DNA from 2 places in the Agrobacterium sp. 22-210-1 genome. Region 1 is predicted to be linked to the other one. Evidence: predicted binding sites of a transcription regulator. Region 1 holds the regulator's gene; the other holds the start of a gene.
The links. Region 1 encodes PhoB, which activates phosphate uptake and scavenging genes when phosphate is short. Its sites were predicted from a motif close to TGTCATNNANCTGTCAT; they were not measured.
Positions count from the first base shown of each region.

Region 1 (12,148 bases):
CAGGTTTCCGTCGCCTGCGATTTCGCCACGCTTGGAGATTGCTCACGTCACCGCTTTACGGCCACGGCTGAAAGGGCGGATATGCTGCTGAACGCGACATTCGAGCGCTCGCTCGCTCCTAACGCGCCCGGCAAAATCTTCATCAACAGCGACATTGACGGCAACAGCCGCCCGGTCAATCTTTACTCCGTGCGCATTCTGCCCGGCCAGTAAGACTGACAGGAAGAATGGCAAGCGCCGCCGTGAGGAGGCGCTTGCCTTCGTCTCCCCGTCCTATTTAAGAAACTCCGGACCCGACCCCAGTATCTTGTCGTCGATCTCGCCGATCACCTTCTTGTCCTTGCCGTCATAGTCGAGTGCATTGAGAATATGGCGGATCAGGTTCACACGGGCGCGGCGCTTGTCGTTGGCGCGCACCACCGTCCAGGGGGCATCGTCGGTGTGGGTCTTTTCCAGCATCTCGTCGCGCTTTTGCGTGTAATCGTCCCATTTCGTCAGCGCCGCTATGTCCATATCCGAAAGCTTCCAGCATTTCAGCGGGCTGTGGCGGCGATCGTGGAAGCGTTCGATCTGCGTCTCGCGGCCGATGTCGAGCCAGAACTTGAAAAGATGAATGTCCTCATGCACCAGCATCTTTTCCAGCCGCGGTGTTTCCTTGAGAAAGCGCTTGTGTTCTTCCGGGGTGCAAAATCCCATGACCGGCTCGACACCGGCGCGGTTATACCAGGAACGGTCGAAGAGAACGAATTCGCCGGCAGTCGGAAAATGTGAGATATAGCGCTGGAAATACCATTGGCCGCGTTCTGTTTCCGTCGGTTTGGTCAGCGCCACCACGCGGGCGTAGCGGGGGTTGAGATAGGCCCGGGCCGCAAAGATCGCGCCGCCCTTGCCCGCCGCGTCGCGGCCTTCGAAGACCGCCATCACCCGTTTGCCTGTGGCCTGCAGCCAGAACTGCACCTTCACCAGCTCCACCTGCAGCGCCTCCAGCGCAGCGTCGTAATCTTCCCGTTTCATCTTCTTGTCGTAGGGAAAGTCGCCTGCGGAGAGTTTTTTGTCCTCCACCCAGTCGGGAAGAACCGGATCGTCGATGTCGAAGCTGCGCGGCTTGCCGCCAATGGTAAGCTCCACCGCTCGCTTCTTCGTGTCTTCGGCCATATTTGTTCTCCGGCTATTGTTGTGTAAAGGCAACTCACCGCCAATGAGTTCATATCCACCGGCAGAATTCAAGTGAAAGAGGAGTGGCTGCGCATGGTGCGGCGCCGGGGACGATTGCGGCACAGATTTTGCGCATATACGTTGCGAAAAATGCGCGGTGATGAATCTCTGTCATGAAGCTGGCCTATGAGAATTCGATGCGCCGTCAGGTGAAAGTGGAAAGCAGGCTGAAATGGCAGTCATGGAAGGCGATCGTGGATTAAGGCTTTTGGGACGAAAGCTTGGCCGAAACTGGTTGCCCGTTCTCGTCGTCAGCATGCTGGCCATCGTGGCCGTTTCGGAACTGCACACGCCCTACATGCCGGCCGTTCTTTGGTTCTGCGCCATCATCGCCATTCTGGCGGTTCGGGAACGGCCAATGGCGCCCAAAACCGATGAAACCGCGGTTGCGGAAACGGATGAACCCGAGGTGCCCGCCGAAAGTGTCATTTCCGGTGTCAGGGCCGGCCTTGCAGTGCTGGATACGCCGGTCTTCATCCTCGACAAGAATGCCAGCGTGCTGTTTCAGAACGGTGCGGCCGAACGTGCTTTCGGCCAGCTTCCGCCCGGCGCGCATATTTCCGCCCGCCTGCGATCTCCCGGTCTGCTGGATGTCATCCGCGAAACCATCACCACCGGCCAGCCCAATCAGGTCGAGCATTCGGAGCGTTTTCCATCCGAACGGGTCTTCATCGTTCGCATCGCCCGTGCGGATGCGGGGGAGGTGGCCGGCCCGCCATTTTACATATTGTCGTTCCGTGATGTGTCGGAGCTTCGCCGCATCGACCGGATGCGCAGCGACTTCGTCGCCAATGCCAGCCATGAATTGCGCACGCCGCTCGCCTCGCTGCGCGGCTTCATCGAAACCATGCAGGGTCCGGCTCGCAACGATCCGAAGGCACAGGAACGTTTCCTCGCCATCATGCTGGATCAGGCAACCCGCATGAGCAGGCTGGTGGATGATCTGATGTCGCTTTCACGGCTGGAGCTGCGGGCGAATATCGCGCCTGACCAGAAGGTCGACCTCGTCCCCGTCATCGGACATGTGCGGGACGCGCTGCTGCCGCTCGCCAATGAGCTGGATGTCGAGATCACCCTACATCTGCCCGACCGGCCGGCAGAAGTGCAGGGCGACCGCGACGAACTGGTGCAGGTGTTTCAAAATCTCGTTGAAAATGCTTGCAAATATGGACAGGAAGGCAAGGTCGTGGATGTCTGGCTGCGCGCCGAACCCGGCAAGCCGGTGGAAGTGAGCGTCATCGACAAGGGGCCGGGCATTCCCGCTGAACATGTGCCGCGTCTGACGGAGCGGTTTTATCGCGTCAGTGTCGCCGACAGCCGTTCCAAAAAAGGAACGGGTCTGGGGCTTGCCATTGTCAAGCACATCCTCACCCGCCACCGTGCCCGCCTCATCATCAAATCGGAATTGGGCAACGGTACGGACTTCACGGTCAGATTCTGACATAAAATATCTATCTGCTTTTACTGTCGTAAAATTTTATAAATTAAATCAATAATTTAGGTTGTCACAAATCTTTCACTGAAGTGACATAAAAGGATGTGGCTACGGTGGTTAAGAAAAGGTCGCCGAGCGCATGCTTTGAGCGAGTGCCGCTATCGGCCGCGTCCACAAACAAGCCCACGACGGGAGAGACAAATGAACATCCTTAAATTTTCCGCAGCAGCTCTGGTGGCTTCTGTCGCCTTCGCTGGCGCCGCCGCTGCTCGCGACCAGATCCAGGTTGCCGGTTCTTCCACGGTTCTGCCCTATGCCAAGATCGTTGCTGAAACCTTCGCCGAAACCTTCCCGAACTTCAAGGCTCCGGTTGTTGAGTCCGGCGGCACGGGCGGTGGTCTGAAGGCGTTCTGCTCCGGCGTTGGTGAAGGCACCATCGACATCGCCAACGCTTCGCGCGCAATCAAGAGCGACGAACTGGCCGCCTGTAAGGCTGCCGGCGTTGCCGACGTTCAGGAAGTGAAGATCGGTTACGACGGTATCGTCTTCGCAATGGACGCTTCCAACAAGGACATCAAGCTCGAGCCGAAGGATCTTTACCTCGCTCTCGCCGCTGAAATCGTCAAGGACGGCAAGCTCGTTGCCAACCCCAACAAGAAGTGGTCGGAAGTCAACAAGGAACTGCCTGATGTAGCGATTGCCGCTTACATCCCGGGTTCCAAGCACGGCACCCGCGAAGTCTTCGAAGAGAAGATCATGGCTGACGGCTGCAAGGAAGCCGGCGCTACCGACGCCATCAAGAAGATCGTCACCGATGCCAAGCAGGCAGCTGCAAAGTGCATCGCTGTCCGTAAGGATGGCGCCGCGGTCGACATCGACGGCGACTACACCGAAACGCTGGCCCGCATCGACGCCAACAAGACTGGCCTCGGCGTCTTCGGCCTCGCTTTCTATGAAAACAATGCTGACCGTCTGAAGGTTGCCACTGTTTCTGGCGTTGTTCCGTCCACCGAAACCGTTGCCAGCGGCAAGTACCCGGTTTCCCGTCCGCTGTTCTTCTACGTGAAGAAGGCTCACCTGGGCGTTATCCCGGGCCTCAAGGAATATGTCGAGTTCTTCGTTTCTGACGACATGATCGGCCCTGATTCCCCGCTCGCCAACTACGGCCTGGTTGCCGCTCCGGACAAGGAGCGCGAAGAAATCCGCGCCAAGTTCGCAGCCGGCGCTTCCATGTAATAAAGACGAGGGGCGCGGCTTGCCGCGCCCCTTGTTTCGCCCGGTGCCTCTCCGCTTCGGCGATTGTCTCCGGTTGACAGTTCCGATCCATCGCCATCCACATAATTGTTTATGGATTACAGATGGATAGGTTGTATCAACCTTGACGCTTGCCAGACTTTGATACAGTCAAAAGGCAGGCATCTCTGGATGGTCCAGCGGTCTCGTTTTGATGACTTTTTGATTTGCCCGATATCGCACCGTGCTCTTGAGGCACGCCGAGGGAATTCTAATGAACACATCGATCCTTTTGCTGATACTGGCGCTGATCGGCATCGGCAGTTATCTGCTCGGCAGCCGCCGCGCCATTGCTCTGTCTGGCGGGCGCCCCGCCAGCATGCATTCCCGTGCCGGTTATCACGGCTCCTACGCGGTCGTCTGGGCGGTGTTGCCCGCGGCGTTCATTCTCTGTGTCTGGCTCGTTATCAGCCCGCTGGTCGTCACTTCTGCCGTGCGCGGCAATTTTCCCGAAGATGTGCGCGCCCAGTCCGAGGCGCAGCAAAGCCTGACATATGGCATGGTGAGCTCCATCGCCCGTGGTCTTCAGCGCCTGACGGCGGAAGAAACTGCGCAGGCAGACGCGGATACAGCCGCGGTAAGGCCGCTTCTGGCATCGAAAGGCGTCGCGATCGCCGGCGATCCTGAGCGTTATATGGTCGATGCTGCCCAGACGCTGAACACGATGACCACTACAAGCCGCATCGCGATGATCGTCATCGTGCTGGCGGCCGCGTTCGCCGGCGCCGCTTATGCGCTGCGTTCGATCGCTCCGCGCTTTCGGGCCCGCAACAAGGTTGAAAGGGTCATTCTCGCATCCTTGCTTGTTGCCTCGTCCATCGCGATCTTGACGACCATCGGCATCGTCCTGTCGATGCTGACGGAAGCCATCCAGTTCTTCACCATGGTTCCGGCACACCAGTTCTTTTTCGGAACCGTGTGGGATCCGCGTTTCGCCGCCGCCGGTGCAACGGACTCCTCCGGCCAGTTCGGCCTCATCCCGCTGCTTGCCGGCACGCTCTATATCGGCTTCGTCGCCATGCTGGTCGCGGTCCCGGTCGGTCTGTTTTCGGCGATTTACATGTCGGAATACGCCTCGCCGCGCCTGCGTTCAGTGGCAAAGCCGCTGCTCGAGGTGCTCGCCGGTATTCCCACGATCGTCTATGGCTTCTTCGCGCTGACGACGGTGGGTCCTTTCCTGCGAGACATTTCCACGCAGATCAGCGGTCTCACAACCGGCAACTATGCCAATTTCATCCAGGCGCAGAGCGTCATTACCGCCGGCTTTGTGATGGGCATCATGCTCATTCCCTATGTCTCTTCACTGTCGGACGATATCATCACCGCTGTGCCGCGTTCGTTGCGCGACGGTTCTCTCGGTCTTGGTGCCACGCGCTCTGAAACCATCAAGAAGGTCATCGTTCCTGCCGCTCTTCCCGGCATCGTCGGCGCCGTGCTGATGACGGCGTCGCGTGCGATCGGCGAAACGATGATTGTGGTTCTCGCCGCCGGTGTTGCGGCCCGCCTGCAGATCAACCCGTTCGAACCGATGACCACGGTGACGGTCAAGATCGTCAGCCAGCTGACCGGCGACCTTGAATTCACCTCGCCGCAGACGCTTGTCGCCTTCGCGCTGGGCATCACGCTTTTCGCCATCACGCTTTGCCTGAATATCTACGCGCTTTACATCGTGCGCAAATACCGGGAGCAATATGAATGACCGACATCGTTTCTCCCACAGCCGGTGCTGCCGCCGGAAACAGCGCCACGCGCCGTGATATCGGCATCAAGCGCCGCTATGCCGCCGAACGCCGCTTCCGCGCCTATGGAATGGCAGCGATTTCCTTCGGCCTCATCTTCCTCTTCCTGCTGCTCTGGTCGGTCGTATCCAAGGGGTACACCGCCTTCCAGCAGACGATGATCACGGTTCCGGTCGAGTTTTCCGAACTGATCATCGATCCGAAGAATGAGCGGGCCGCAAACCCCGCAAAGCTGATGACGGCCAATTATCCCGTTCTCGCCCGAGATGCGGTTGCCAAGGTTCTGGGCGTCGCGCCGACGGACCGCGCCGGTCTGCGCGCCGTCAACGTCATGATCTCCGACAGCGTCCGCACCCAGCTGCGCGACATCGTCGTCGCCGATCCTGCCGTTATCGGCACCACGCGCAACGTCACGCTTCTCGCATCGGGCGATGTGGATAGTGCCTTCAAGGGCCAGGTCGATCTGACGGTGGATGAAGCCAACCGCCGTATCTCGAACCAGCAGCTCGGCTGGATGAATCAGCTCGCCGAAGGCGGCCAGCTCGGCAAACATTTCAACACCGGCATCTTCGTCAACGGCAATTCGAGCCGTCCGGAAGCGGCGGGTGTCGGTGTGGCGCTGATCGGCTCCTTCTATATGATGATGATCGTGCTGGTTCTGTCGCTGCCGATCGGTGTCGCAGCCTCCATCTATCTCGAGGAATTCGCGCCGAAGAACCGTTTGACGGACCTTATCGAGGTGAACATCAACAATCTCGCGGCAGTTCCCTCCATCGTTTACGGTCTGCTCGGCCTTTCCGTCTTCATCAACTTCATGGGCTTTCCGCGCTCGGCCTCTCTGGTCGGCGGCCTTGTCCTGACGCTGATGACACTGCCGACAATCATCATTGCCACACGCGCCGCACTGAAGGCCGTGCCGCCGTCGATCCGTGCCGCAGCACTTGGTCTCGGCGCCTCGAAGATGCAGACGATCTTCCATCACGTTCTGCCGCTCGCCATGCCCGGCATTCTCACCGGCACCATCATCGGCCTTGCCCATGCGCTGGGTGAAACGGCGCCGCTGCTCTTGATCGGCATGGTGGCATTCGTTGCAAATTATCCGACAACGCCGATGGATCCGTCCACGGCTCTGCCGGTGCAGATTTACATGTGGGCGAACGAAGCGGAACGTGCCTTTGTCGAAAGGACATCCGGCGCTATCATCATCCTGCTTTTGTTCCTCATCGTCATGAATGTTGGCGCAATCCTGTTGCGTCGCCGCTTCGAACGGCGCTGGTAGAGGGAGATTGAGCAATGAACATGTTGTCGGAAGCAGCAGTTGAAAAGGCGCTGGACAAGAAAATGAATGAAGTTTCGTACAAGATGATCGGCAAGGACGTTTCGGTTTTTTACGGCGAAAAGCGTGCGCTTTACGACGTGAACCTCAATGTCCGCGAAAACACGGTCACTGCGCTCATCGGTCCGTCCGGTTGCGGTAAATCCACATTCCTGCGTACCTTGAATCGCATGAACGATACGATCGATGGCTGCCGGGTCACCGGCAAGATCACCCTCGACAGCGACGATATCTACGATCAGGCGATCGACGTCGTGGAATTGCGCGCCCGCGTCGGCATGGTGTTCCAGAAGCCGAACCCCTTCCCGAAGACGATTTACGAGAACATCTCCTACGGTCCGCGCATCCACGGCCTTGCCCGTAACAAGGCGGATATGGACCAGATCGTTGAACAGAGCCTGCAGAAGGCCGGCCTGTGGAACGAGGTGAAAGACCGTCTGCAGGAATCCGGTACCGGCCTTTCCGGTGGTCAGCAGCAGCGTCTGTGTATTGCGCGCGCGGTTGCCGTCAGCCCGGAAGTGATCCTGATGGATGAACCCTGCTCGGCGCTCGATCCGATCGCAACCGCCAAGGTCGAGGAACTGATCCACGAACTGCGCGCCAACTTTACGATCGTCATCGTCACGCACTCCATGCAGCAGGCAGCGCGTGTTTCCCAGCGTACGGCCATGTTCCATCTTGGTCATCTTGTCGAAGAAAACGAAACGGACAAGATGTTCACCAATCCGGACGACCAGCGTACGCAGGATTACATCATGGGCCGCTTCGGCTGATTTCCGGCCGGCGCTTTATCGAAACCGAACAAGACTGGTGCCTTTGCCGTGCCCCGTTGGCGTGCACGTGCATGAAGGCCAAGCCGGAGGATTAGACCATGACACAGACAACGACCCATTCGCATATTCTGTCCGCTTATGACGAGGAATTGAAGTTCCTGACGCGCCGCATCGCCGAAATGGGCGGTCTGGCCGAGCAGATGTGCGCCGACGCCGTGCGCGCACTGGTCAATTCCGACGCTGCGCTTGCGCAGAAGGTCATTTCCGACGACGCGATCCTCGACCATTCCGAGCGCGAGATCGGCGACAAGGCCATCGTCACCATCGCCAGACGGCAGCCTGTCGCGGCCGATCTTCGCGAAATCATCGGCACGCTGCGTATTGCCGGCGATCTCGAGCGCGTTGGCGATCTCGGCAAGAACACCGCCAAGCGCGTTATCGCGGTTGCCGGCACCGGCGTGCCGCGCAAGCTCGCCCGCGGTCTCGAACATCTGTCGGAACTGGCGCTGGTGCAGCTCAAGGAAGTACTCGACGTCTATTCCACGCGTTCTGCCGAGAAAGCCAACGCCATTCGTGAACGGGACGAAGAAATCGACGCCATGTACACGTCGCTCTTCCGTGAGCTTCTGACCTACATGATGGAAGATCCGCGCAACATCACCACCTGCACACATCTTCTGTTCTGCGCCAAGAACATCGAGCGTATCGGCGATCATGCGACGAATATCGCTGAAACAATCTATTACATGGCCACCGGCAGCCAGCCGGAGGGTGAGCGTCCGAAGGACGATAGTTCCAACACACTCGGTTCGGTGACCGAATAACAGACAGGCAGAAGCTTGCGGAGTTAGTATATGGTGCCCAAGATTGCAGTTGTGGAAGACGAGGAAGCGTTGAGCGTCCTGCTTCGTTACAATCTCGAGGCTGAGGGATACGACGTCGACACGATACCCCGTGGCGACGAGGCGGAAATCAGGCTGCAGGAACGTATTCCGGATCTTCTTATCCTGGACTGGATGTTGCCCGGTGTTTCCGGCATCGAACTGTGCCGGCGCTTGAGAATGCGGCCCGAAACCGAACGCCTGCCCATCATCATGCTGACAGCGCGCGGTGAAGAAAGCGAGCGGGTGCGCGGTCTTGCCACCGGCGCCGACGATTATGTCGTCAAGCCATTCTCGACGCCGGAACTCATGGCCCGCGTCAAGGCGATGCTACGCCGGGCCCGCCCGGAGGTTCTTTCATCGGTGCTGAAATGCGGCGATATCGAACTCGATCGCGAAACCCACCGCGTTCACCGCAAGAGCCGCGAAGTGCGCCTCGGACCGACGGAATTTCGCCTGCTGGAATTCCTGATGACATCTCCGGGTCGGGTGTTCTCCCGCTCGCAGTTGCTGGACGGCGTCTGGGGTCACGATATCTACGTGGATGAGCGCACCGTTGACGTTCACGTAGGGCGCCTGCGCAAGGCGCTCAATTTTTCGCACATGCAGGATGTCATCCGCACCGTTCGCGGTGCTGGATATTCGATGGAAGCCTGAGCTAAGCCGAACAGCAGCTTCAATCAGCACAACATCTGACCAAAATCAAAAGGCCCGACACCATTCCGGTTTCGGGCCTTTCGGTTTTGAACCTTTCCCAAACACGGCACCTTGACCTTTTGAATGGACAATCGGCGGCCTGTTCGCATGCGGATTGTGGGCTAGAGTATTTCCAGTAAAGCGGTTCTACGTCCGGAAAATACGTAAAAACAAAGAGATAGGGCACGTCCAAAGATGCCGTTTAAACCGGACGTGCCTGGCCCGGGCGGCGTGGAGGAAAGGCCGAACATTCCACCGGCGATTGTTTTCCGGAACCGGCCTGAATTTGTCATAAAAAAACGGGCCCGAAGGCCCGTAGTTTTTGAGTGCTGAATGCGTGCCGCAACACTCAAGCCTTGCGGCGCTCACTGACCGGCTGGTAGGCGAGTTTCGCATGGAACTTGCAATAGGGTGAGGATTCCAGCGCTTCGCAACCGCAGAAGTGGAAATCGTCTTTCAAGGGATCACCGACCGGCCACTTGCAGGTGCGCTCGGTCAGTTCCGTCAGCGTCAAGCGACGGGAAATCGGCGTCACTACATTTCTGGAAGGAACGTAATCGAGAACCTGCGCGGTTTCGATATCGATCTCTTCATGAAGAGCCGTTGCTGCGTTCGAACGGCTCATGGTGCGGGCCGGCGCCGCGCTGACGCGTGCCGTGAAATTTGTCGCGCGCGGGGCAGGGGCCGCGGTGCGCTTGGGCGCGGAGCGTGCCGAAGTGACCGGTCCGCCGGCCTTGACGCGTCCCGGTAGATTGAGACGATGGACCTTGCCGATCACGGCATTACGGCTTACACCGCCCAGCTGCGCTGCTATCTGGCTGGCGCTCAGTCCTTCGGCCCACAATTTCTTGAGTTTCTCGACCCGCTCGTCTGTCCAGTTCATGCCGCTTCTCCGCTTGTCGCGTATCTTTCGGCAGAATCCCTCTCCGTCTCGCGGGCGCGCCGCGAGCGTGGTTTCTGCCGGATTTTAGGTGACTAGTTCCGCCGCAATGCAGTCTAGTAATTAGCGATTAACCTAGTGCCAGCCCGACTCCGTGGCAAGAGTCGCGGGAATCATCTGGAATCGATTTTCCGGTTTTCCCCAACTTGCTGGTGCGTTGAGTCTGAAAGGCAACACCTTGGGCCTCCTTCGGTGGCGCCTACTAGTGCTTGAGAAGCCCGGGAAACGCGGACTTTTGTTGACATCGGCAAACGAAGTGACAATAGTGCCCCTGCCGCCGCGAGGCGGCATTTTTGATTTTCAGGCGAGGGATAACCTCGCGAGCCTATTGACAACCTTATGACAGCGCATCCGCGCAAGGAGTGATACAGCCATGGCCGAAGCCGCCGCGCCATTGTTCGATACGTTTGCAAGAGCCCCGCTGCGCTTCGAGCGCGGTGAAGGCGTCTGGCTGTTCACGGAGAGCGGCGAACGATATCTGGATTTTGCAGCCGGTGTTGCGGTTAACTCGCTGGGTCACGCTCATCCGCACCTCGTGGAAGCAATTAAGGCGCAGGCCGAGAAGGTCTGGCACGTCTCGAACCTTTATGAAGTGCCCGGACAGGAAAAGCTCGCTAAACGGCTGACGGAAGCAACCTTCGCGGACAAGGTGTTCTTCACCAATTCCGGTGCTGAAGCGCTGGAATGCGCCATCAAGACCGCGCGCCGTTATCACTATTCAAAGGGCCACCCGGAAAAATTCCGCATCGTCACCTTCGAGGGCGCGTTCCATGGCCGCACGCTGGCAACGATCGCTGCCGGCGGCCAGCAGAAATATCTCGAGGGTTTCGGTCCCAAGGTCGAAGGTTTCGATCAGGTTCCTTTCGCTGATGTCGATGCCTTGAAGGCTGCCATCACGTCTGAGACGGCCGCGCTTTTGATCGAGCCTATCCAGGGCGAGGGCGGTATTCGCGCGCCGAGCAAGGAATTCCTGCAAATCCTGCGTGGATTGTGCGACGAGCACGGCCTTCTCCTGATTTTTGATGAAGTCCAGACGGGCGTCGGCCGCACGGGTAAGCTGTTTGCCTATGAGCAGACCGGCGTTGCGCCTGACATCATGGCGGTTGCCAAGGGTATCGGCGGCGGTTTCCCGCTTGGCGCATGCCTTGCAACAGCGGATGCCGCCTCCGGCATGACGGCCGGTGTGCATGGCACCACCTATGGCGGCAACCCGCTGGCAATGGCGGTCGGCAATGCGGTGCTGGATGTCGTTCTGGCCGACGGTTTTCTGGAAAAGGTTCGTGATGTCGCGCTGGTCTTCCGCCAGGGACTGGCATCGCTCAAGGACCGCTATCCTGATGTAATCGAGGAAATTCGTGGCGAAGGCCTGTTGATGGGCATCAAGGCGAAGGTTCCTTCGGGCGATCTGCTGCAGGCCATGCGCGCGGAGCACCTGCTCGGCGTTCCGGCAGGTGACAACGTCATCCGTCTCCTGCCGCCGCTCGTCACCACGGCGGAAGAGGCCCGCGAAGGGCTGGCGCGAGTGGAAGCGGCTGCCGCCTCCCTGACAGCGAAACAGGCGAAAATCGCCTGAAACCAATCAAGGGCGGGCCTCTTCCCGGAGGCTCGCGAGCATGGGACAGTTTGAAATGGCTTCACCAAAACATTTTCTAGACCTTTCGGCCGTTGGGTCGGAGGATTTGCGGACGATTCTTGATGATGCGCGGGCGCGCAAGATTGCCACCAAGGCCGGCACTGCGGAAAAGCCGCTTGCCGGCAAGATGCTGGCGATGATCTTTGAAAAGCCGTCCACCCGAACCCGCGTTTCCTTCGATGTCGGCATGCGTCAACTCGGCGGTGA
Region 1 covers NZ_JBNWCI010000001.1:2,238,210-2,250,357, reverse strand. Annotated here, with positions in the region: gene ACQZ5F_RS11295 (hypothetical protein) at 1-213, shown strand, start outside; gene ppk2 (polyphosphate kinase 2) at 274-1,155, opposite strand; gene phoR (phosphate regulon sensor histidine kinase PhoR) at 1,388-2,656, shown strand; gene ACQZ5F_RS11280 (substrate-binding domain-containing protein) at 2,852-3,886, shown strand; gene pstC (phosphate ABC transporter permease subunit PstC) at 4,158-5,642, shown strand; gene pstA (phosphate ABC transporter permease PstA) at 5,639-6,961, shown strand; gene pstB (phosphate ABC transporter ATP-binding protein PstB) at 6,976-7,791, shown strand; gene phoU (phosphate signaling complex protein PhoU) at 7,890-8,615, shown strand; gene phoB (phosphate regulon transcriptional regulator PhoB) at 8,646-9,329, shown strand; gene ACQZ5F_RS11250 (GcrA family cell cycle regulator) at 9,718-10,251, opposite strand; gene ACQZ5F_RS11245 (aspartate aminotransferase family protein) at 10,682-11,881, shown strand; gene argF (ornithine carbamoyltransferase) at 11,937-12,148, shown strand, end outside.

Region 2 (12,148 bases), 240 kb from region 1:
CGGGTAATCACCCGGCGGGTGAAATGAAAGCCGGGCCGTCCGGACAATTGCCTTGCCGCATAGTCCATCAGCGTATCCTTGCCGGCCCCGCTTGGGCCGACAACCACGATCATCGTGCCGGGCGTTTTCTCACGCCGGCTGTCTTCTCCGTTGCCGGTCATGCCACGCGCTTGCCCTGACGCCAGACCGAGCGGGTGACGGGCACGCCATCTTCGCGGTGAACCCGCACCAGATCGGCCCGCAATCCAGTTGCGATACGGCCGCGGTCAAGAAGACCAACCGTCCGAGCCGGCGTCGCGGTCACCATACGCAGCGCTTCCGGCAGGGTGATGGCTTCCACCTGATCGGCGAGCAGGAACGGTGCGAAAAGCAGGCTGAACGGCACATAGTCGGAAGAAAGGACATCCAGCACGCCGATCTCGGCGAGATCGCGGGCGGCGATGTTGCCGGAGTGAGACTTGCCGCGAACGATGTTCGGAGCGCCCATCAAGACGCTCATGCCGGCGCTGTGAGAGGCTTTTGCAGCCTCGACGCTGGTGGGGAATTCCGCCAGTTTAACGCCGTGGCCGATGGCTTCGCCCACATGCGCTTCGGTGGCGTCGTCATGGCTTGCGACGGTGATGCCGCGTTTGGCGCAGCTGGCGGCCAGATAATCACGGTGCTTGGCGGAATATTCGGCCGATGCGGCCTGCCGCCGGCGCACGAATTCGGCAAAAGCCTCGTCGCTCAGCCCGCGCTTCTTCTGGTAATAGAAAATGTACTGATCCATGGACTGGAACTGGCGCTGACCCGGGGAGTGGTCCATCAGCGAAATCAGCCGCACACGCGGATCGGTTTCGAAATCTTCGAAATGATCCAGAACATCAGCGGAGGCGACCTCACAGCGCAGATGCAGCAGGTGATCTGCGCGCAAGCGGTTCTGATCCGCCGCCGCTTCGATGGCGTCAGCCATTTCCCGCATTTCGCCCTTTTTGAAGCCGCCATCCTCGTCCGAGCCGAGCCTCAGGCAATCGAATACGGTGGTGATGCCTGATGACGCAACCTGTGCATCATGGGCCTGAATGGCGGCGATCTTATCCCAGATCACGCCGGGGCGCGGTGAATAATGCTGTTCCAGATGGTCGGTATGCAGTTCCACCAGACCCGGGATCAGGAAATCGCCTTCGAGGTCTTCTCCGGTTTTGGAGGCGCCTTCACTGATATCGGCAATCTTGCCGTCGCGGATCAGAACGGACCCCAGAATGATATCGTCTTCCAAAACGATACGGGCATTGGAGAGGGCGTGCTCGGTCATGGGTTCGCATCTTTCTTTGGCTGCTGGCCAAACGGGTGCCAGCGATGAACGATAAAGGGCGCGCCGCGCGTTTCTTCAATGAACAAAGCGAGGCCGGAAATGGTGAGAGGCTGATCGACGAATTCGGCAAAACGCGCAGAAAGCACCTCTTGCATGGTGGGCTGGTCGTCCTCGTCGATACGACCGGTCAGTGTCATGTGAAAACGGAAGTCGTCCATGACATGCGGATAACCCCAGAGTGACAGATTTTGCCGCTGGCTTTCCGTCAGCATTTGTGGCCGCCGGCGGGCAATATCGGTCTCGGACAGAGGCGCGCGAAATCGGTCAAAATGGTCGACGATCTCGGCCGCGAAATCCTGCAGTGGCTGGTAGGTCCGGTCTGGAACCAGCGCGAAAAACGGTCCGAGCGCGCCAACGACGACACGCGGGATGTCGAAGGCCGGCTGGCTTGCGGCAAAACCCTCGACGGCGGCGAGAAGCTCGGCCTCGCTGTATTTTTCGGCAAGCTCGAAAGGAGCCTTCAGGGTTGCGTGGAAACCGTAACGGCGGGGTTCTTCCGTCATTTCCGCATAGGCGTCATGATCATCATGCAGCGTACCGGAAAATGCATTGCGCCCAAGCCAGCGCGACGCTGCTTCAGTCAGCGGATGATCTTTAGCCGGAGAAAAATAGATGGCGTAGCGCACGGCAAGCACTCTTCAGTGTCATGGAAAACCAGGGATGAGAAGCTATTTGGCGTGACTCGCCCGCTTCCCGCAAGGTCAGGAGTGCGAGGTAATCGCTTTCCGTGACAGAATGATGATGCAGATGGAAAAAAGCACATTCGAAATGCGGTTAAGCCCCCGCACGCACCTTTGGGGTGCCCGGACCTCGGGGTGAATGCGTCAGGGACAAAAAAACGTCTTTGTGCGGGTGGTTTTATGGGGCGGGGAAAGGAAAGCCGTTACGGCCTTCGCATACAGTCCCGCCCCTTTTATGGCCTAATGCTGCGTTTTCCCAATCAGGCGCGAACGCAGCGAATTGGAGATATGGTCGAACAGGAAAACGACGAAGAGGATGAGCAGGACCATATAGGCAACCTTGTCCCAGTCGGCGTTGGTACCCATCGCTTCCAGCAGCTTCAGGCCGATACCGCCCGCACCCACCGCACCGATGATCGTGGCGGAGCGGGTGTTGCTTTCCCAGAAATAAAGCGACTGGGAAATGAAGACCGGTAGTACCTGCGGAAGCACGCCGAAACGATTGACGGCAATCGGGGAAGCACCGACCGATTTGACGCCCTCGCGCTGCTTGTCATCGACATTCTCCAGCGCCTCGGCATAGACCTTGCCGAGCGCTCCGGTATCGGTGAAGAAGATCGCGGCAATGCCGGGGATCGGTCCGGGACCGAAACTGCGGGTGAAGAACAAAGCCCAGATCAGCATGTCGATCGAACGCAGGAAGTCGAACAGACGCTTCATGCCCCAGTTGGCAGCCCTGTTGGCGGTGATGTTGCGCGCGGCGATGAAGGCGAGCGGCAGGGCAACGAGCGTGCCGAACAGCGTGCCCACAAAGGCCATGACCAGGGTCTGCATCAGCTTGGAAAGAATATCGGCATGCTGCCAGACGCTGTTGTCGAGGAAATCATCGACCATGTGGTTGATATTCGAGCGCTCGGGATCGAGCCTCTCACCCCACAGCGCCAGAGCCGCGAGTTCGCCATAGCCTTTGCCCCAGAATTCCGACTTGGTATCGAACAGGAAGTTTGCCCATCCGAGGAACCGGCGCTGCACATAGACCTGGCTGGTGCGGATTTCCGCCTGGCCGGCAAAACCGTAATGGACGAGAACCTTGTTACCGTCCTGCTGGATTTCTTCCGGCAACCCCTCAGGTGCCCGCGCCTGCTCACCATTGATGATGACGGGGTAGTTCTTGCCGTCGACATAAACATCCACCCGGGTTGGCGTCACGTCGAGGCGGTTTTCCATGCCTGCATAAATCACGCTGTAGCCGCCATCCGGCAGGGGCAGCAACCAGTCGATCCTTGAGTCGACCGGATATTGCCCGCGGCTGGACCACTGCGGCGCCACCTTGCCATCTTCGAAGCGCAGGCGCGGCTGGGCACGCCAGGAATACCAGTCCTGAATATAGCTCGAGGCTCGATCCCAGCGGCCCTGCATGAAAGCCGGCCCGACATTAAAGAAGAAAAAGCAGCTGATGAGATAAACGACGGTGGCGAGAATACCGACCAGCAGACCGTAACGCTGCATGAAGCCGCGTTTGAAAATCGCGGGATGCGCGGCGGTCAGCCTTTCGCGCTCGGCAGTGTTGAGAATGAAGCTTGAGGACATCAGGCTGCTCCCCGTCCGAATTCGAAGGATTGATGGCCGATCAGTCTGCGGCGCAGCCAGCTGGAAAACTGGTCGACGGCGATGATGGTGATCAGCAGCAGGATGATGATGGCATAAGTTTTGGAAGCATGATCGTTGCCGATCGACAGCCGGAACACCTCCCCGATGCCGCCGCCGCCGACAGCACCGATGATGGTTGAGGCACGCACGTTGATTTCGGCGCGCAGCAGCGCGTAGGAGACGAAGTTAGGCAGAACCTGCGGCACGATGGCGAAACGGACCCGCTCCAGCCAGTTGGCGCCGGCGGCGCGCAGGCCTTCATCGGGCTTCATGTCGGCATTTTCCACCACTTCGAAGAACAGCTTGCCCAAAGCGCCGATCGTGTGGACTGAAATGGCGATGATCGCCGCAATGGGACCGATCGAGAGAATGGCGGTCAGCAAGCCGGCGACGACGATTTCCGGAAAGGCGCGCAGCACTTCCATTACCCGGCGCACCACCCAGCGCACGAGACCGGCGCCGACAAGGTTTGTGGAGGCGAAGAAACAGAGCACGAAGGCGAAGCCGGTGCCGATGATTGTCGAAACAAGCGCGATGTTGAGCGTGATGATCAGCTGATAGATGAAGTGCGGGATGTAGAAGCTGTCGGTGATGTAAACACGGTCTGCGACGTAATTATATTTCAGCGAACCGTCCGCATAGGGTGACGGCAGGTCGAACATCGCCCGGAAGATTTCCAGCGGGCTGTCCGGCACGAAGGTTTTCATGAAGTCGAAGAAATAGGGCAGGCGCTCGAAGAATTTGCCTGAATTGGCCGCGTTGGCGAAGTTCAGGGAAGCGGCGAGGATGACGAGAAAGATCACGAGCGAAATAACGGTATAAATCCGTCTCGTCGCAAGCTGCTGTTGATAATGACGCATGACCGTCTGGGACGATGCGCTCAATCCCTTGGGGGAGAGGGTGCCATGATGCAGTGAGGTCGCCATGCCGCTTTTTTCCTTTATTGGCAAAAGCGGCGGCGCCGCAAGGCACCGCCGCTTTCGGGTATGATCGCAGGATCAGCCGCCGATAACGGACTTACGGGCGTCGATGATCGTCTGGTAGAAGGACGGGTCGACCTTGATGTAAGCGGTGTTCTTGCCCTGGGTGAAACCCTGGAAGCAGGCGAGGTCCTTCTTCGGCAGTTCCATGAAGAAGTTTTCTACCTTCTGCTTCATGGCGTCGCCGAGCTTGTTGGTGACCATGAGCGGGCCGTTCGGGATCAGCGGCGACTTCCAGACTTCGACGATATCGTCCATGTCGAGGTTGCCCTTCTTGACCATCTGGTAGAGGTTGCCGGCGGTGTAGCCCTCTTCCCACTTGCCAACGCCCGAACCGAAGGTGGTGCCAACGTCGAACTTCTTGTCGAGAACGGCGAGAACGAGGTTTTCATGGCCGCCGCCGAAGCCGGTTTCAGCGAAGTACTCCTTCACCGGAACGCCGGTTTCCTTCGGAATAGCCACGTTCGGGACGAGGAAGCCCGAGGTGGAGTCAGGATCGGCAAAACCGATCTTCTTGCCCTTGGCGTCAGCCAGCGTCTTGATGCCGCTGTCCTTGCGGGCAACCATGATCGTGTAATAGCCGGTCGAACCATCGGCGCCGGCCGTGGTCAGGATCGGATCGACGGCTTTCGGATCGGCAAGAGCGATCTTGGCGTAGGAGGACGCGCCCATGGAAGCGATGTCGATGGTGCCGCCGAGCAGACCCTGGATGACGCCGTTATAGTCCGGCGACGGGAAAACCTGAACTTCGGAAACGCCGGTCGCAGCCTTCAGGCCATCGGCAACGCACTTCGTGTTGCGGATCTGGTCGGCTTCGTTTTCCGAACCGTCGAGACCGATACGCAGGACCTTGACGTCCTGAGCCATGGCGGAACCGGCCAGAACGCCAAGGGCGACTGCCGAAAGAAGGATTTTCTTCAACATGGACTTTCTCCTGTTTCCCGGCGAGCCGGAGTTTGTTGTGAAGTGTCGGCCCTTGACGCGGGCACAAACGATGCTGAGCGGTTCCTCAGAGCCCGGCGAGAGCGAGCGGTTCGGGACCGGCAGATTGCTGCACCGGACGCGCGGGAAGCTGCGCGCCGGGAATATTGATGCTGGTCGAGGTCATGGTCTCATCGATGCCAGCCCCTTGAGAATCGGTTCCGTAAATCTCCGTTACGGCCGAAGCGGTCAGTTCCGCCGGCGTTCCGTCAAAGACGACGCGGCCCTGCGACATGCCGATGATGCGCTCGCAATAATTGCGTGCCGTATCCAGCGTATGCAGATTGGTGATGACGGTGATGCCTTCGCGCTCGTTGATGTCGCGCAGCGCATCCATCACGATCTTGGCGTTGAGCGGGTCGAGCGAGGCAATCGGCTCATCGGCCAGAACCATCTTCGGAGACTGCATCAGGGCGCGGGCGATGGCGACGCGCTGCTGCTGGCCGCCGGAAAGCGTGCCCGCGGCCTGCATGGCCACATGTTCGATGCCGAGCCGCTCGAGCGCGGCGATCGCCATCAGGCGCTCATCATTGGTGAAGATGTTGAACAGGCTGAGCGCTGTCGAACGGTGGTTGAGACGGCCGAGCATGACATTGGTGAGCACATCCAGGCGCGGCACCAGATTGAACTGCTGGAAGATCATGGCACAGTCGCGCTGCCAGTTGCGGAGCGCCGCACCCTTCAGCGCCGATACTTCCGTGTCGTTGAAATGGATGGAACCCGAGGAGGGATCAACGAGGCGGTTGATCATGCGCAGCAGCGTTGATTTTCCCGCACCCGAGCGTCCGATAACGCCGACCATCTGGCCCTGCGGTATTTCGACGTTCACGGCATCGACCGCAGTATGGTTGCCGAAACGGCGCGTGACTTGCTTCAGGTGAAAGCTCATTTCCCCGTCCAATCTTCTTTTTTGACGGGGTTCGGCGTAACAGCGGTGCGTGAAGTGTGGATGTCAGTTTCATGAATAAAATATTACAGAATTCGCAGATACGACACCCGGGGGTTCGCCGACAAACCTCTCGTCAGGCATGTCATGAGCAGGAAATCCCGCCGGCATATCTGGAGCCGACAAACAGAAATCCCGGGACGTGGCCCGGGATTTGCAATTGCTTCGCTATGAGCGGAGTTCATCCACCATATTTCGCCACGAAATCCTCGGCGGCGAGGGCGCGGAAATCATCGAGCGCGCCGCGCAGTCTGGCATGGTCCCAATCCCACCAATTCAGATCGTCCATGCGCCGGCCAAGCTCCGCTGGAAAACGCTCGCGGATCAGCCGGGCGGGCACGCCACCGACGATGGTATAGGGCGCGACATCTTTCGATACCACCGCGCCAGCCCCGATCACTGCACCGTTCCCCACCGTCACGCCGGGCAGGATGGTCGCGCCATGGCCGATCCAGACATCATGGCCGATCACCACCCGCTTGGCGCGGCGGGCGGCGAAGAAATCCGTTTCATCCTCAGCGTCGTCCCAGTAACTGCGGGCGCGATAGGTGAAATGGTGCAATGTCGCCCGCTGCATCGGGTGATTGGTGGCGTTGATGCGGACGGAGGCGGCGATATTGACGAATTTGCCGATGGTGGCGCACCAGATCGCACCGTCCTGCATGACATAGGAATAGTCGCCCATCTCAACCTCCTCGAGGCGGCAGCGTTCCGAAATTTCGGTATAGCGGCCGATCGAGGAGTTGGTGACGCGGGCGGTTTCGTGAATGGCGGGTTCGAGACCGACCTTGACACTCATGCCGCTGCCTTCCGGGGAGAGAATTGCGAGACGTCGAGAATGCGGTCGGCCACGGCTTCCCGCACTTCCTCGTCGTGGAAGATGCCCAGCAGCGCGGTGCCCTTTTCTTTTTTCTCCCTGATCATGTCGACGACCACGCGCCGATTTGTGGCGTCGAGTGAGGCCGTCGGCTCGTCGAGAAGCAGGATCGCATGATCGGTGATGAAGCCGCGCGCGATGTTGACGCGCTGCTGCTCGCCGCCCGAAAAGGTTGCGGGCGGAAGCGACCACAATTCCCGTGGCAGGTTCAGCTTCGAAAGCAGCGTCGCCGCCTGTTCGCGCGCATCTTCGGCGGCGACCTTGCGGGCCAGGAGCGGTTCGGCAACGACATCGATGGCAGCGACACGCGGCACGGTGCGCAGGAACTGGCTGACATAACCGATCGTGTGATGGCGAATTTCGAGGATCGTGCGCGGCGAGGCATTGCCGATATCAACGACCTGATCCCCGTGGCGGATGAGGATCTGCCCGCTGTCGATGGCGTAGTTGCCATAGAGCATTTTCAGGATCGAGCTTTTGCCGATACCCGACGGGCCGCCGAGCACGACGCATTCGCCGCCGCAAACGGAGAAATTGACATCGCGAACGACCGGCAATTCGATGCCGTCGCGAAGATGCATGGTGAAGCTTTTGAAGACTTCCGAAACGATAAGGGGCGTCGGCATGGCGTCAAACCTGCAGAATAGAGGAAACAAGCAATTGCGTGTAAGGCTCGCGCGGATCGTCGAGCACCCGGTCGGTGAGACCATGCTCGATGACGTCGCCGCCCTTCATCACCATCATGCGATGGGACAGCAGTCGCGCCACCGCCAGATCATGGGTGACGACGACGACGGCAAGGCCGAGATCGTTGACGAGGCCGCGCACGAGATCCAGCAGGCGTGCCTGCACGGAAACATCGAGACCGCCGGTCGGTTCGTCCATGAAGACGAGGCGCGGCGAGGTGACGAGATTGCGGGCGATCTGCAGGCGTTGACGCATGCCACCGGAAAAGGCACGCGGCTGATCGTCGATACGGTCAGTGCCGATTTCCACCCGCTCCAGCCATTCGCTGGCCGATTGCCTTATATTGCCATAATGCCGATTGCCCACGGCCATCAGCCGTTCGCCGACATTGGCGCCGGCCGAAACAGCCATACGCAACCCGTCCGCCGGGTTCTGGTGAACGAAGCCCCAGTCGGTGCGCATCAGGAAACGGCGTTCGGCCTCACCCATGTGGTAGAGGTCGCGCACAGAGCCGTCGCGCATGCGATATTCCACGCTGCCCGCCGTTGGCATCAGCCGGGTGGAAATGCAGTTGAGAAGCGTGGTCTTGCCGGAACCGGATTCTCCGACAATGGCCAGAACCTCGCCCGGATAAAGTTCAAAGGAAACGTTGCGGCAACCAGCCCGGTCGCCGTAATATTTGGAAACGTCCCGGACTTTCAGAAGTGGTGCGTCGCTCATTCTGCGGCCTCCTTCACATCCGCCAGCATATGGCCCTTGTGGCCATGGGCGCGGCGGTCCTCGCAATGGTCGGTATCGGAGCAGACGAACATCCGCCCGCCCTTGTCATCAAGCACCACCTCGTCCAGATAGACATTCTCGCCGCCGCACAGTGCGCAGGGCTTGTCAAAGCGCTGAATTTCAAACGGATGGTCCTCGAAATCCAGGCTGACCACGTCGGTATAGGGCGGCACGGCATAGATGCGCTTTTCGCGCCCGGCGCCGAACAGCTGCAGCGCGTTCGACATATTCATTTTCGGATTGTCGAATTTCGGCGTCGGCGAAGGATCCATCACATAACGTCCGGCAACCTTCACCGGGTATGCATAGGTGGTGGAGATGCGGCCGTTGCGGGCGATGTCTTCGTAGAGCTTGACGTGCATCAGGCCATATTCTTCCAGCGCGTGCATGACACGGGTTTCGGTCTCGCGTGGCTCGAGGAAGCGCAAGGGTTCGGGAATGGGAACCTGATAGACCAGAACCTGTCCGGAATGCAGTTCTTCCTCCGGAATGCGGTGCCGCGTCTGGATGATGGTCGCATCCCTGGTGCGGGTGGTGACGGCAACATTCGCCACCTTCTGGAAAAAGGCGCGGATGGAAACCGCGTTGGTGGTGTCGTCGGCGCCCTGGTCGATGACCTTCAGCACATCGTCGGGGCCGACGATGGAAGCGGTCAGCTGCACACCGCCGGTGCCCCAGCCATAGGGCATGGGCATTTCACGGGAGGCGAAGGGGACCTGATAACCGGGAATGGCAATGGCCTTCAGGATCGCCCGGCGGATCATCCGTTTGGTCTGTTCGTCCAGATAGGCGAAGTTGTAGGCAGCCAGCCCGTCGTCAAATGAAACTTCTTTAAGCATTGCGCGTTAACCTTGCGAAAAAAGGAGTACAAGCTCATGGAGATTGGAATTCTTGCAGCCGTGTTCTTTGCTGTGTTTGCAGCATCGACCGTCTTTTGCGCTTACTGGTTTGGAGAGCAGCACAGCCGCTGAGCTATTCGGCTGCATCGCCCATCCACTCCGCGCCATCAGCGTTGATCGCCTCGAAATCGGCGCGCATTTTCCTGACCAGACCGAGTTCGGCCTGAAAATCCACGTAATGCGGCAATTTCAGATGTTCGACGAAACCCGTCGCCTGGACGTTGTCTGCATGTGAGATGACGAATTCTTCATCCTGCGCCGGGGCGACGACATCTTCGCCGAATTCACCGGCGCGAAGCGCGCGATCGACCAGCGACATGGCCATCGCCTTGCGTTCGCTCTGGCCGAAAACCAGACCATAACCGCGGGTGAACTGCGGTGGCGCTTTGGCCGAACCCTTGAATTGGTTGACCATCTGGCATTCGGTAACCTGAATGTCCCCAAGCGAGACGGTAAAGCCGAGTTCGGGAACCTCCAGTTCCACTTCAACATCACCGATGCGGATTTCACCGACGAAGGGATGCGTGCGGCCGTAACCGCGCTGTGTCGAATAGGCGAGTGCGAGAAGGAAGCCCTCGTCACCGCGTGCCAGCGATTGCAGACGCAGGTCGCGTGGCATCGGAAATTCCATCGGCTCGCGCGTCAGATCGCCGGCAATATGCTCATCAGGCATATCACCATCGCTTTCGATCAGCCCTTCTTCGGCGAGAATGTCGGAAACCCGCATGACATAATCCGGCTCGCCTTCACGAATGGCGGGGGTTTCGACAGCCTCGTCTTCGAGCAGCGTGGGATCGAGTAGACGGTGGGTATAATCGAAGGTCGGTCCCAGCAATTGCCCGCCCGGCAAGTCCTTGTAGGTTGCCGAAACGCGTCGCTGCACCGTCATGTCAGCCGTATTGACCGGCAGCGAATAGCCGAACCGTGGCAACGTGGTGCGGTAGGCGCGCAGCAGGAAGATGGCCTCGATCATGTCGCCGCGTGCCTGCTTGACGGCAAGGGCTGCAAGCGACTGATCGTAAAGTGAGGCTTCCGCCATGACGCGGTCGACGGCGAGTGAAAGCTGGGAAACGATCTGCGTGACAGTCATCGCCGGCAGGTCACGGTCTCCGCGCCGCTTGTCGGCCAGAAGCCGGTGGGCGTTGGCGATGGCGGTTTCCCCGCCTTTGACAGCAACATACATCTTATGCCTCCACGGATTTAATACGCGTCGTGCGCGGCAGGCAGACGAATTTGTCGGCGCAGGTCAGAATGACATCGACGCCGCGCGGGAAAATGGCGTTGTTCTCCGCCCAGAGCCTCGGGAATATCTCCGGCAGGCCGGAAGGGCTGATGATATTGATGTGGCGGATGCCGGGGCCGGACAGCAGTAATTCCTGTCCGCCATCAAGATCTGGCAATTCGATGATGACCGTCGTCGAACGGTCGGGATATTCCTGGCTTCCCTGAGAGAAAAGGCCGAAGGAGGCAATGGTGCTGCCCGCCTCGATCACGGCGAACTGCGCAGCCCCCTTTTCTTCCGTCGCAATCGCGCCGGTGTGAAACCCAACCCAACCCGGCACGGCCGTTTTCCGCAGCGCGCCGCTCAGCCAGACTGGTGTGTCGTGGTCGCAGAGCGCCAGCAGAACCGCACCCGTTGCGGTGGCAAGCGGTGCCGGCGGGGCAACTGCGGTTTCGATCGTCTGCGGTGTGCCCGGCCGGGCCATGCCGTCCATCAGCTTTTTGAAAACCCGTTGGGAATCGAAGACGGCGTCGGAAAAACCGCCCGTCAATGCTTCGGCTTTGACACCCATCAATCTTCTCCTCGAACCATGGTGAAGAAATCGACCCGCGTGGCGGCGGTCTCTTTTGTTTTCCGCTGTTTTTCCTCGGTCAGTCTTTTTTCGACCGGTGAGAGAAGCTCGGTTTCAATGAAGTCCCGCGTCGGATTTTCCTGCCAGAGCGCGTCGAAAACGGCCGCGTACCAGGCCTTCTTGCGGCCGGTGCCGAGAACATGGGCATGGCCGACAGTGCCGGAAGCAAGCTTGATCGTTGCGCGGGTAACGGTGGTTTCACCCAGATTGAAAGGCGCGCCGCCGCCGCCGATACGTCCCTTGACCATGACGAGGCCGGTTTCCGGTCCGCGCACATTTTCCGTTTGCGGGCTGGCGTCCTGCCGGTTCCAGACCGTTTCGAGTTCCTGAACGGTTGCGCGGGCGAGAAGGGCCGCCACCCGCTTCCTTCCCGCATGTATATTCGCAGCTTCGTTATTCATCGCTTGACCTCTAATGTCTATTGATATAGACAACTATACAATATAAGCTACAATTAACGG
Region 2 covers NZ_JBNWCI010000001.1:2,481,126-2,493,273, reverse strand. Annotated here, with positions in the region: gene phnN (phosphonate metabolism protein/1,5-bisphosphokinase (PRPP-forming) PhnN) at 1-161, opposite strand, end outside; gene ACQZ5F_RS12525 (alpha-D-ribose 1-methylphosphonate 5-triphosphate diphosphatase) at 158-1,294, opposite strand; gene ACQZ5F_RS12520 (DUF1045 domain-containing protein) at 1,291-1,989, opposite strand; gene phnE (phosphonate ABC transporter, permease protein PhnE) at 2,275-3,624, opposite strand; gene phnE (phosphonate ABC transporter, permease protein PhnE) at 3,624-4,610, opposite strand; gene phnD (phosphonate ABC transporter substrate-binding protein) at 4,683-5,588, opposite strand; gene phnC (phosphonate ABC transporter ATP-binding protein) at 5,674-6,534, opposite strand; gene ACQZ5F_RS12495 (transferase hexapeptide repeat family protein) at 6,773-7,390, opposite strand; gene phnL (phosphonate C-P lyase system protein PhnL) at 7,387-8,094, opposite strand; gene phnK (phosphonate C-P lyase system protein PhnK) at 8,099-8,875, opposite strand; gene ACQZ5F_RS12480 (alpha-D-ribose 1-methylphosphonate 5-phosphate C-P-lyase PhnJ) at 8,872-9,774, opposite strand; gene ACQZ5F_RS12475 (carbon-phosphorus lyase complex subunit PhnI) at 9,908-11,017, opposite strand; gene phnH (phosphonate C-P lyase system protein PhnH) at 11,019-11,627, opposite strand; gene phnG (phosphonate C-P lyase system protein PhnG) at 11,627-12,088, opposite strand.
Region 2: a site for PhoB is predicted at 2,082-2,098, ahead of ACQZ5F_RS12520 (DUF1045 domain-containing protein). Genes of this name have one in related genera too.